DNA from 2 places in the Streptomyces sp. NPDC046716 genome. Region 2 is predicted to be linked to the other one. Evidence: riboswitches for the same ligand, from Rfam matches in the RefSeq annotation. Region 2 holds a riboswitch; the other holds the start of a gene.
The links. Region 2 has a riboswitch for cyclic di-AMP ahead of ABZ930_RS20355 (M23 family metallopeptidase). Riboswitches for the same ligand answer to the same signal wherever they lie in the genome.
Positions count from the first base shown of each region.

Region 1 (4,652 bases), on a different contig from region 2:
CGGGTGCACGTCCCGTACGGCGCCCAGGGCGACATCGTGCGCGTGCACCCGGGCGAGGAATGGCTCTACGTCCTCGAAGGGCGGCTGCGGCTGCGCCTCGGTGACACCTCGTACCGGCTGGGGCCGGGGGACAGTGCGCACTTCGACTCGCTCACCCCGCACCGCATCGCGGCCGCGGACACCGGCGGGTCCGAACTCCTCTTCGTCCACACCTTGCTGCAGAGCCCGACCACCGCACTGTGCCTGGGAGGCATGTCATGAGTGACGCACAGCGGCCGGGCGGCCGCGACATCGAGGACAAGCTGCCGCGCGGCATCTGGGTGCGGGTCCTGATCTACGTATTCGTGGGACACGCCTTCGCCGCGTTCGTCTACCTGCTGTTCACGCTGGGCGGGAACCGCTGAGACCGCCGGGCCGGTCCTCCCGGTCTCAGTCGACCAGCCGCTCGCGCAGCCGGTCGCGGTCGGCCGCGCCGAGCTTCAGGCCCTCCGAGAAGTAGCGGTCGGTGGTGCCCCACGTCTGCTCGATGGTCTCGAAGGCCGCGTGCAGATACTCGGCGCGCGCGTCGAAGAGCGGCGCGAGCAGCTCCATGACCTCGGGCGCGTAGGCGTCGCCCGTGGCGCCGCCGGCGCGGCGGATCTTGTAGCGGCGGTGCTTCTCGTTCGACTTCAGGTAGTCCGCCTCGATGGCGTCCCGCTCGACGCCGACGGCGAGCAGCGTCACGGCGATCGACAGGCCCGCGCGGTCCTTGCCGGCCGCGCAGTGCATCAGGGCGGGCATGCTGTCCTCGGCCATCGCGTGCAGGACCCGGCTGTGCTCGGCGGTGCGGTCGGTGACGATGGCCCGGTACGAGGTGATCATGCGCTGCGCCGCCTGTCCGTCGGAGAGCAGCGTCCGCAGTTGGTCTATGTCGCCGTCGCGCACCATCTTCCAGAACTCGGCTCCGTCGGCCGGGTCGGTCAGCGGAAGATTCACGTTGCGCACGCCGGGCAGCTCGACGTCGGCGCCCTCCAGCTTCTGGTCCGCCGCGTTGCGGAAGTCGAAGACCGTGTGCAGGCCGAGGGTGGACAGGAACGCCGCGTCCTCGGCGGTGGCGTGCGCGAGGTGGCCGCTGCGGAAGAGCACGCCGGGCCGTACCCGCCCGCCGTCCACGGTCGGCAGGCCGCCCACATCGCGGAAGTTGCGCACTGCGGTCAGTTCGGGCTCGGTGGACGGGGCGTGCTGCGTCACGGGGGCTCCTCCGAATCGGGCGCTCCGGCGCCGCTCGCCGGTGGGCCTGCACCTGACGATACGACATCGATTCCCCGGGCAACCATGTGTCTGATTTATCCAGTTCTGCGCCAACTATCCACAAGTGAAGGGGGATTGCGGACGGCCGCGTGAGCGGGCTCATAGCGGTGACCGTGCGTGGCGGTTCCCGTCGCCGCCGGACGACGGAATTCCCGCAGGTATGGCGTTGGTAAAGGTGCGGGCGCGACAGAGGGTCACACAGAAATCCCTCAGTTGATCAAAGAAAACCCCGAAATTCGAATTCGGTGTTTGTCGCGGCCGGTTGCGCTGCTTTACGGTCACCCATCACACCGGACGGAACGCCTAGTCCTGCCGCCGCCCGGAGTTCCCACCACGACCCGTGACGGCAGGAGCGGGGGACCCACAGGCAGTACGCCGCCGAGGGATTTCCCGACGTGGCTCGGGGTGCAGCCGGTCCCCTTCCCGGGAGGCCGGCCGGACATCTCCAGTCCGAACCCGACAGCTCACCTCGCAGGCGACGGAGAGGAAAAGCGTCATGCCCGCACAGGGGAAGCACCGCCGCCCGAAGACCCGCCGCGCCACCCGCGCCGCTGCCCTCGCCACCGTCGGAGGGGCCGCGCTCGCGCTGCCGCTCATCGGCGCCACCGGGGCGCAGGCCGCGGACTCCGGCAGCACCACGTACACCGTGAAGTCCGGCGACACCCTGGCGAAGATCGCCAAGAGCCAGAACGTCGACGGAGGCTGGCAGCAGCTCTACAAGGACAACAAGAGCGTCATCGGCGGCAACGCGTCGCTGATCACGCCCGGCACCGAGCTCACCGTCGGCGGCGCGAGCGGGACGTCCGCCACGGCCACCCGGGCGAGCACGGCCTCGACCGGGTCCGGCTACGTGAAGCCCGTCGAGGGCTCCGTCGGCACCCAGTACCACTCGTCCGGCGCAATGTGGTCCAGCGGCTACCACACGGGCACCGACTTCGTGGTGGCCACCGGCACCCCGATCAAGGCCGTCTCCAACGGCACCGTCGTCTCGGCCGGCGACGGCGGCGCGTACGGCAACCAGATCGTCATCAAGAACGCCGACGGCTACTACTCCCAGTACGCCCACCTCTCCTCGGTCGGCGTCTCCGCCGGCCAGACGGTCACGGCGGGCCAGCAGATCGGCCTCTCGGGCGCGACCGGCAACGTCACCGGACCGCACCTGCACTTCGAGATCCGGACGACCGCGAGCTACGGCTCGGACGTCGACCCGGTCGCCTACCTGCGGAGCCACGGCGTCACCCTCTGACCCCCGGCACACCCCACGCGCCCCACGCGCCACACCCGGCCCCCAGATATTCCCTGGGGGCCGGGTGTGCTTTCTCACCACTCGTCAACCCCTGGTTACGGTCGCGTAGGTCACACCTCGGGGTGAAAGATGTGTGGTCGTGGCAAACGAATCGAGAGCACTCACGGACGCAGTGAACCCGGCCGACGCGACGGACGCGCACGACAGCGGGCTGATCCGCTCGTACGCCGCGGTGGGGGACAGCTTCACCGAGGGCGTCGGGGACCCCGGCCCCGACGGGACCTTCGTCGGCTGGGCCGACCGGCTCGCCGTCCTCCTGGACGACCGGGCCCCCGAGGACACCTTCCAGTACGCGAACCTCGCCGTACGCGGCAAGCTCATCGACCAGATCATCGAGCACCAGATCCCGCGGGCCGTCGAGCTCGCCCCGGACCTGGTGACCTTCGTCGCGGGCGGCAACGACATCATCCGGCCCGGCACCGACCCCGACGACGTGGCCGAGCGCTTCGAGAAGGCCGTGGTCCGGCTCACCGAGGCCGCGGGCACCGTCCTGGTCGCCACCGGCTTCGACACCCGCGACGTCGCCGTCCTCAAGCATCTGCGCGGCAAGATCGCCACGTACAACATGCACGTACGGGCCATCGCCGACCGGCACGGCTGCGCGATGCTCGACCTGTGGTCGCTCAAGTCCATCCAGGACCGCAGGGCCTGGGACGAGGACCGGCTGCACCTCGCCGCCGAGGGCCACACCCGGGTCGCGCTGCGCGCCGCGCAGGCCCTCGGTATCGAAGTGCCCGCCGACCCCGAGCAGGCCTGGCCGCTGCTGCCGCCCCGCGGCACGTTCGAGGTGCGGCGCGACGACATCCACTGGGCCCGGGAGTTCCTGGTGCCCTGGATCGGGCGCCGGCTGCGCGGCGAGTCCTCCGGCGACCGGGTGCAGGCCAAGGGGTTCCTCGACCCGCACGAGATCAAGCTGCAGCTGGAATCCGCGTCCTGAACCGTCGCCGCGGGAGTGGGGAGTCAGCGCCCTGACGTCAACTGGGCGCGCTCCAGGCCCAGTTCGCGGGCCAGGGCCTCGTCCACCCATTCCTGGGCGCGGGCCCGGGACACGGCGCCCTGGTACGTGGTCATCTGCACGGCGAGGCCGTCGAGGAGGGCCGTCAGGCGCAGCGCCGCACCCATCGGGTCGGGGCAGCTGAACTCGTCGGCCGCCACGCCTTCGGCGACGACCTCGGCGAGAGCCGCCTTCCACTGCTTGTCGAGGTCGCGGGCGACCTCGCGCAGGGCGGGCTCGCGCAGCGCGGCGGCCCAGCCCTCGATCCACAGCCGCCATCCCTTGGCCTGGCCGGTGGGCGCGTACCAGCGCACCGCCGCGCGCAGCCGCTTGAGCGCCGTGGTCCGCCGGCCGAGCAGTTTGTGGAGACGGGCCAGGTCGTCCTCGGCGGCGTAGGTGAACGCGGCCGAGACGAGCTTCTCCTTCGTCGAGAAGTGGTACAGCACCAGGGCGTTGCTCACCCCCAGCGCCGAGGCCACGTCGGAGATGCGCACGGCGGCGACGCCGCGCACCTCGATCTGCTCGATGGCGGCCCGCAGCAGTTCCGCGCGCCGTTCGGCAACGCTCAACCGGACTCTGGTCACCGGGCAACCCTATGTCGTCCGGGGCATCCGGTGCTTCGGCTCCTGCGAGACCGCCGTGCTCGCACGAGCACGGCGGTCTGCGGGCGGGGTCAGCCGGCGGCGCGCACCGCCGTGCGGATCACCTCGGCGACCTCCTTCGGGCGGGAGACGGCGATCGCGTGCGACGCGCCGTCCACCTCGACGACGGTGGCGCCGGCACGGCTGGCGCCGAACCGCTCGACCTCGGGGTTGATCGCCTGGTCGGCGCCGGCGATCACGGCCCACGACGGCGTGGTCCGCCAGGCCGCCGCGGTCGCCTTCTCCTCGAACGCGCCAGCGGCGAGCGGGCGCTGGGCCACCGCGAGGACCGAGGTCGTCTCCGCGGGCACATCGGCGGCGAAGATCGCGGGGAAGGCGTCCTCGGCGATGGTGACCTCGACGGCAGGCTCGCCGTCCGCGACCGGGTACGTCCACTGCTTCAGATTGCTGACCAGCGGCG
Region 1 is NZ_JBEYYU010000044.1:22,735-27,386, reverse strand. Features, by position in the region: gene ABZ930_RS28485 (XRE family transcriptional regulator) at 1-261, shown strand, start outside; gene ABZ930_RS28480 (DUF6126 family protein) at 258-404, shown strand; gene ABZ930_RS28475 (tyrosine-protein phosphatase) at 430-1,230, opposite strand; cyclic di-AMP (ydaO/yuaA leader) riboswitch at 1,610-1,781, shown strand; gene ABZ930_RS28470 (LysM peptidoglycan-binding domain-containing M23 family metallopeptidase) at 1,787-2,536, shown strand; gene ABZ930_RS28465 (SGNH/GDSL hydrolase family protein) at 2,748-3,533, shown strand; gene ABZ930_RS28460 (TetR/AcrR family transcriptional regulator) at 3,557-4,174, opposite strand; gene ABZ930_RS28455 (alpha/beta hydrolase) at 4,264-4,652, opposite strand, start outside.
Region 1: it holds a riboswitch for cyclic di-AMP, as region 2 does, so the genes downstream of both, ABZ930_RS28470 (LysM peptidoglycan-binding domain-containing M23 family metallopeptidase) here and ABZ930_RS20355 (M23 family metallopeptidase) in region 2, are expected to answer to the same signal.

Region 2 (4,652 bases):
CCTCGGCGCCACCGTGATCGCCCCGATCGTCGAGGAGTCCGCGAAGGCCGCCGCCGTGCTGCTGGTCTTCCTCTTCCGCAGACGGGACTTCGACTCCGTCGTCGACGGCATCGTGATCGCCGGGATCACCGCCACCGGCTTCGCGTTCACCGAGAACATCCTGTACCTGGGGAACGCCTTCGGGACCGACCAGCTGGCGGGCACCGGCCCGGGCCTCAGCTCGGTCACCGCCGCCACCTTCTTCGTCCGCGTCGTGATGTCCCCGTTCGCGCACCCGCTGTTCACGGTGCTCACCGGCATCGGCTTCGGCGTCGCGGCGGTCACCGCGCGCGACCGGGGCCGGATCCGCCGCTTCCTGCTGCCGCTGGCGGGCCTGCTCTGCGCGATGGGCATGCACGCCTTCTGGAACGGCTCGTCGTCCCTCGGCGAGTACGGCTTCTTCGCCGTCTACGCGGCCTTCATGGTCCCGGTGTTCGGCCTGATCACCTGGCTCGCGGTGTACGTGCGCCAGCGCGAGCTGCGCACCGTGCGCGAGGAGCTGCCCGCGTACGTCGCGGCGGGCTGGCTCACCCTCCCCGAACCGTTCGCGCTCGGCTCGCTGAAGGCGCGGCGCCTGGCACGGGAGTACGCCGCGCACTACGGCGGCAGGCAGGCGGCGGAGTCGGTCGCCGCGTACGAGGAGTACGCGACGTCGCTGGCCCTGCTGCGGCGCCGGGGGCGCAGGGGCCGGGCCGGCGCCGACTTCGTCGCACGGGAGCGGGAGCTGCTCGAGGCGCTGTGGGAGCGGCGCGCCACCGCCCGGCCCGCCCTCGCGTACGGCTCGCGGGCGGCGGCCCCGGTCCCGGTCTGGCGGCCGTCGGTGTACGCGGTGCCGCCGATGCCGGGCGGCCCCGCGTACAACCCGTACCGCTCCTAGGTTCCGGGCCTCAGGCGGACGCCTCGGTCAGCCGGGTCAGCTCGGCCTCGGTCAGTTCCAGCTCGGCGACGGCCATCAGCGCCGGCAGCTGTGCGGCGGTGCGCGCGGAGGCGATCGGCGCGGTGACGGTGGGCCGGGCGGCGAGCCAGGCCAGCGCGACGGTGGCGACCTCGGCGTCGTGCGCCTGCGCGACCTCGTCGAGCGCCGCGAGGACCTTCCGGCCGCGCTCGGTCTCCAGGTGACCGCCGGCCTTGTCGGCGCGGATGCTGTCGACGCTGACGCCGGGGCGGTACTTGCCGGTCAGGAAGCCGGAGGCCAGCGCCCAGTACGGGGCCGCGCCCAGGCCCGCGCGCGAGGCGATGTCCTGCCGGGCGCCCTCGTAGGTGTCGCGCGAGACGAGGTTGTAGTGCGGCTGGATGGCCACGTAGCGGGCCAGCCCCTCGCGGTCGGAGAAGTCCAGGGACTCCTGGAGGCGCTCCGGCGAGATGTTGGAGACGGCGATGTGGCGGACCTTGCCGGCCCGCACCAGCTCGTCGAGCGCGCCGATGATCTCCTCGACCGGGATCGTCTCGTCGTCGTCGAAGTGCGTGTAGTAGAGGTCGATGTAGTCGGTGTCGAGGCGGCGCAGCGAGGCGTCGGCGGCGGCCTTGATGTTGTCGCCGCGCAGGCCCTGGAACTCGGGGTGGCGGCCGACCTTGGTGGCGATGACGACGTCGTCGCGGCGGCCGCGGGCCTTGGCCCACCTGCCGATGAGGGTCTCGGACTCGCCGCCCTTGTTGCCCGGCGCCCAGGCCGAGTAGGAGTCGGCGGTGTCGATGAAGTTGCCGCCGCCCGCGACATAGGCGTCGAGCACCTCGAAGCTCGCGGCCTCGTCGGCGGAGAAGCCGAAGACATTGCCGCCGAGGCAGAGCGGGAAGACATCGAGGCCGGAGGAGCCGAGGGGGCGCAGTACGGAAGAAGTCATGCTCCAGTTCAACACCCCTCCGGAGCACGGCATTCCACGTATCCGGCGGTACGCGCCCCAAGGGCAGGCAAAACCGGCGGCCCTGGCGTCGGGGGGTTGCCGCCAGGACCGCCGGAGTTCAGGATGCGAACGGACCGGCCGGCCGGCTTCTCAGGGGGTCAGGCCCCGCTCGCGCAGCCATGCGGCCGGGTCGATGCCGGTGGCGTCCCCGCCCGGGTGGACCTCCAGGTGGAGGTGGGGTCCGGTGACATTGCCGGTGGCGCCCACGCGGCCGATGACATCGCCGGTGGTGACCTTCTGGCCCGCGCTGACGTTGAGCGACGACTGGTGGCAGAACCACAGCTCGGTGCCGTCGTCGAGGGTGATGATCGTGCGGTAGCCGTACGCGCCCGCCCAGCCGGCCTCCGTGACGGTGCCGGAGTGGACCGCGTAGATCGGGGTACCCGTGGAAGCGGCGAAGTCCAGGCCCGTGTGATAGCCGGAGGACCACATGGCGCCGGGCTGCCCGAAGGTGCCGGTGATCGTGTAGGAGGCGACGGGGAGCTTGTAGCTCTTGGCCAGCTTGGCGAGGCGCTCGGCCTCGGCCTTCTTCTTGGCCTCCTCCTCCGCCTTCTTCTTCTCGGCGGCGGCCTTCTTGTCTGCCGCCTCCTTCTTGGCGACGGCCTCGTCGGCGGCCTTCTTGGCGGCGGCCTCCTCGGCCTCCTTCTTCGCGGCGGCGTCGGCGGCGTCCTGCTGGGTCTCGGCCTGGGCCAGGATCCGGGTGCGCAGCGCCTCGCCCGCGTCCGACGTGCCGCTGCCGACCGTGGTGAGCGGGGCGGCGACCGTGGAGTCGGAGCTGTCGGAGCCGTCGGATATGAGCGCGCCGACGCCGGGCAGCGACTTGGCCGCGGGCAGCGAGTCCTTCACCGCCGACAGGTCGGGCATGGAGATGTGGACGGCGGGCTTGCCGCCCTGCGCGGTGGCGATGCCGCCCGCGCCGACGGCGGCGATCACGCCGACGCCCAGAACGGTGGAGCTGCGCGCGAGTCCTCCGCGCTGCCGGGCCACGCGGTGCCGGCCGCGGACGGGGCGGACGGACTCCTCGGTGGGGTTCCACTCCTCCCAGCTCTCCGGCTGGGGGCCGAACGCTTCGTTCGACGGGTCCTTCAGTGAGGAGAACTCGGGGGCAGGCCGGTTCGACGCCACGGGGGCGCTCTCCTTTCCTTCCTTCTCGCCTACCGGGTTAGCTGACGGGTTCGGAGCAGGAAGGTCTCCTACGAGCACCCAAAGATGCCCGATTCACCCCAAGTTGGTGGTTCCCCGGCTCCCTTGCGGGATTAAGCGCGTGCGCGCGGAGCCGTCGCTGGTGACGGCTGGGACGACCGCGCTGCGTTATCGAACGTTAATAGACAGCCGACAGTAATTCCAAGCTGTTCCTACTGATCGTTCACGTCTTTGGCCAGGATTTAACGGGTCAAGGCCGGTCGGAACGGGTCGACTTGACCGATGCTGTGAACCGGCCACTTCTCTGACGGTTCGTCAATTGTTATCCGGAACATCTGCGGAGAGTCACGGCCGCCGCACCGCGAGGAGCGCCATGTCGTCCGTCGCGCCGCCACCGGTGTGCGCGCGCACCTCCCCGGCGAGGGCCAGCAGCAGCTCCTCGGGCCCGGGGAAGATCCGCCCGGCCAGCCGGGCCGCCGGATCGTAGAAGACGCCCGCGGCGTCGCGCGCCTCGGAGAGCCCGTCGGTGTAGAGCAGCAGCGTGGTCCCGGCGGGGAACTCGGCCTCGACGACCCGGTCAGGCCAGCTCCCGAGCTCCCCCATGCCGAGCGGCAGCGCCCCCACCCCGTCGACGACGGGGATCATCCGGACGGTGCCGTCGTCCAGCAGCAGGATCGGCTCGGGATGGCCGCGGTTGACGATGCGGACGCGGTGCTCGCCGTGCGGGATCTCGGCGAGCACGGCGGTGGTGAAGCCCTCGAAGTCGTCGATGCCGTCCCGCCGGGTGCCCTCGCGGGCCAGCGCCCGCTCCAGGCGCAGGGCGACCGCCTCCAGGCTGCCCTCCTGCTCGGCGGCCTCCCGGAACGCCCCGATGACGACGGCGACGGCGGAGACCGCGCCCATGCCCTTGCCGCGCACGTCACCGACGATGATGCGGACCCCGTGCGGGGTGTCCTGGACGGCGTACAGGTCACCGCCGATGAAGGCGCCGGCCTGCGCGGCCTCGTAGCGCGCGGCGATGGCGAGACCGGCGATCCGGTCGGCCGGTTCGGGCAGTACGGCGAACTGGGCGGCCTGCGCGATCCGCCGGGCGGAGTCCAGCTGCTCGTTGCTGCGCCGCACGATCTGGTTGATGAAGCAGGCGAGCACGCAGACGGTGGCCACGGTGGTCATCTCGGTGACGATGTCGGTGCCGACCCGGTGCGTGTATCTGAAGTGGACGACGAGGATGGCGAGGACCGATCCGAGCCCGGCCAGGATCGTGCTGCGCAGCGGGAAGAACGGGGCGGCTACCAACGGTGCGGCGCTGAACAGCGGGGCGCCGGAGAAGCCGGAGGGGGTGACGTACTCGTACAGGGCGCCGCCGAGGATCAGCAGGACCGGCAGCGCCCGCAGGAACCACCGGGTGCCGGCGGCGTCCGCCACCGATCTGTGCCGCCCTCCGCGCTTCCCCACCGTTGGTCTCCTGCCACGTCCGCGCCCGGTTTCCGGCGTCTCGTCAAGGGTTCCCGGGGAGGGCGGCCGCGGCGACCTGGTGTGGGCCGTACGGGGGACGCCCGCGCAAAAGCC
Region 2 is NZ_JBEYYU010000025.1:98,747-103,398, reverse strand. Features, by position in the region: gene ABZ930_RS20365 (PrsW family intramembrane metalloprotease) at 1-916, shown strand, start outside; gene ABZ930_RS20360 (aldo/keto reductase) at 927-1,880, opposite strand; gene ABZ930_RS20355 (M23 family metallopeptidase) at 2,031-3,065, opposite strand; cyclic di-AMP (ydaO/yuaA leader) riboswitch at 3,077-3,213, opposite strand; gene ABZ930_RS20350 (PP2C family protein-serine/threonine phosphatase) at 3,429-4,538, opposite strand.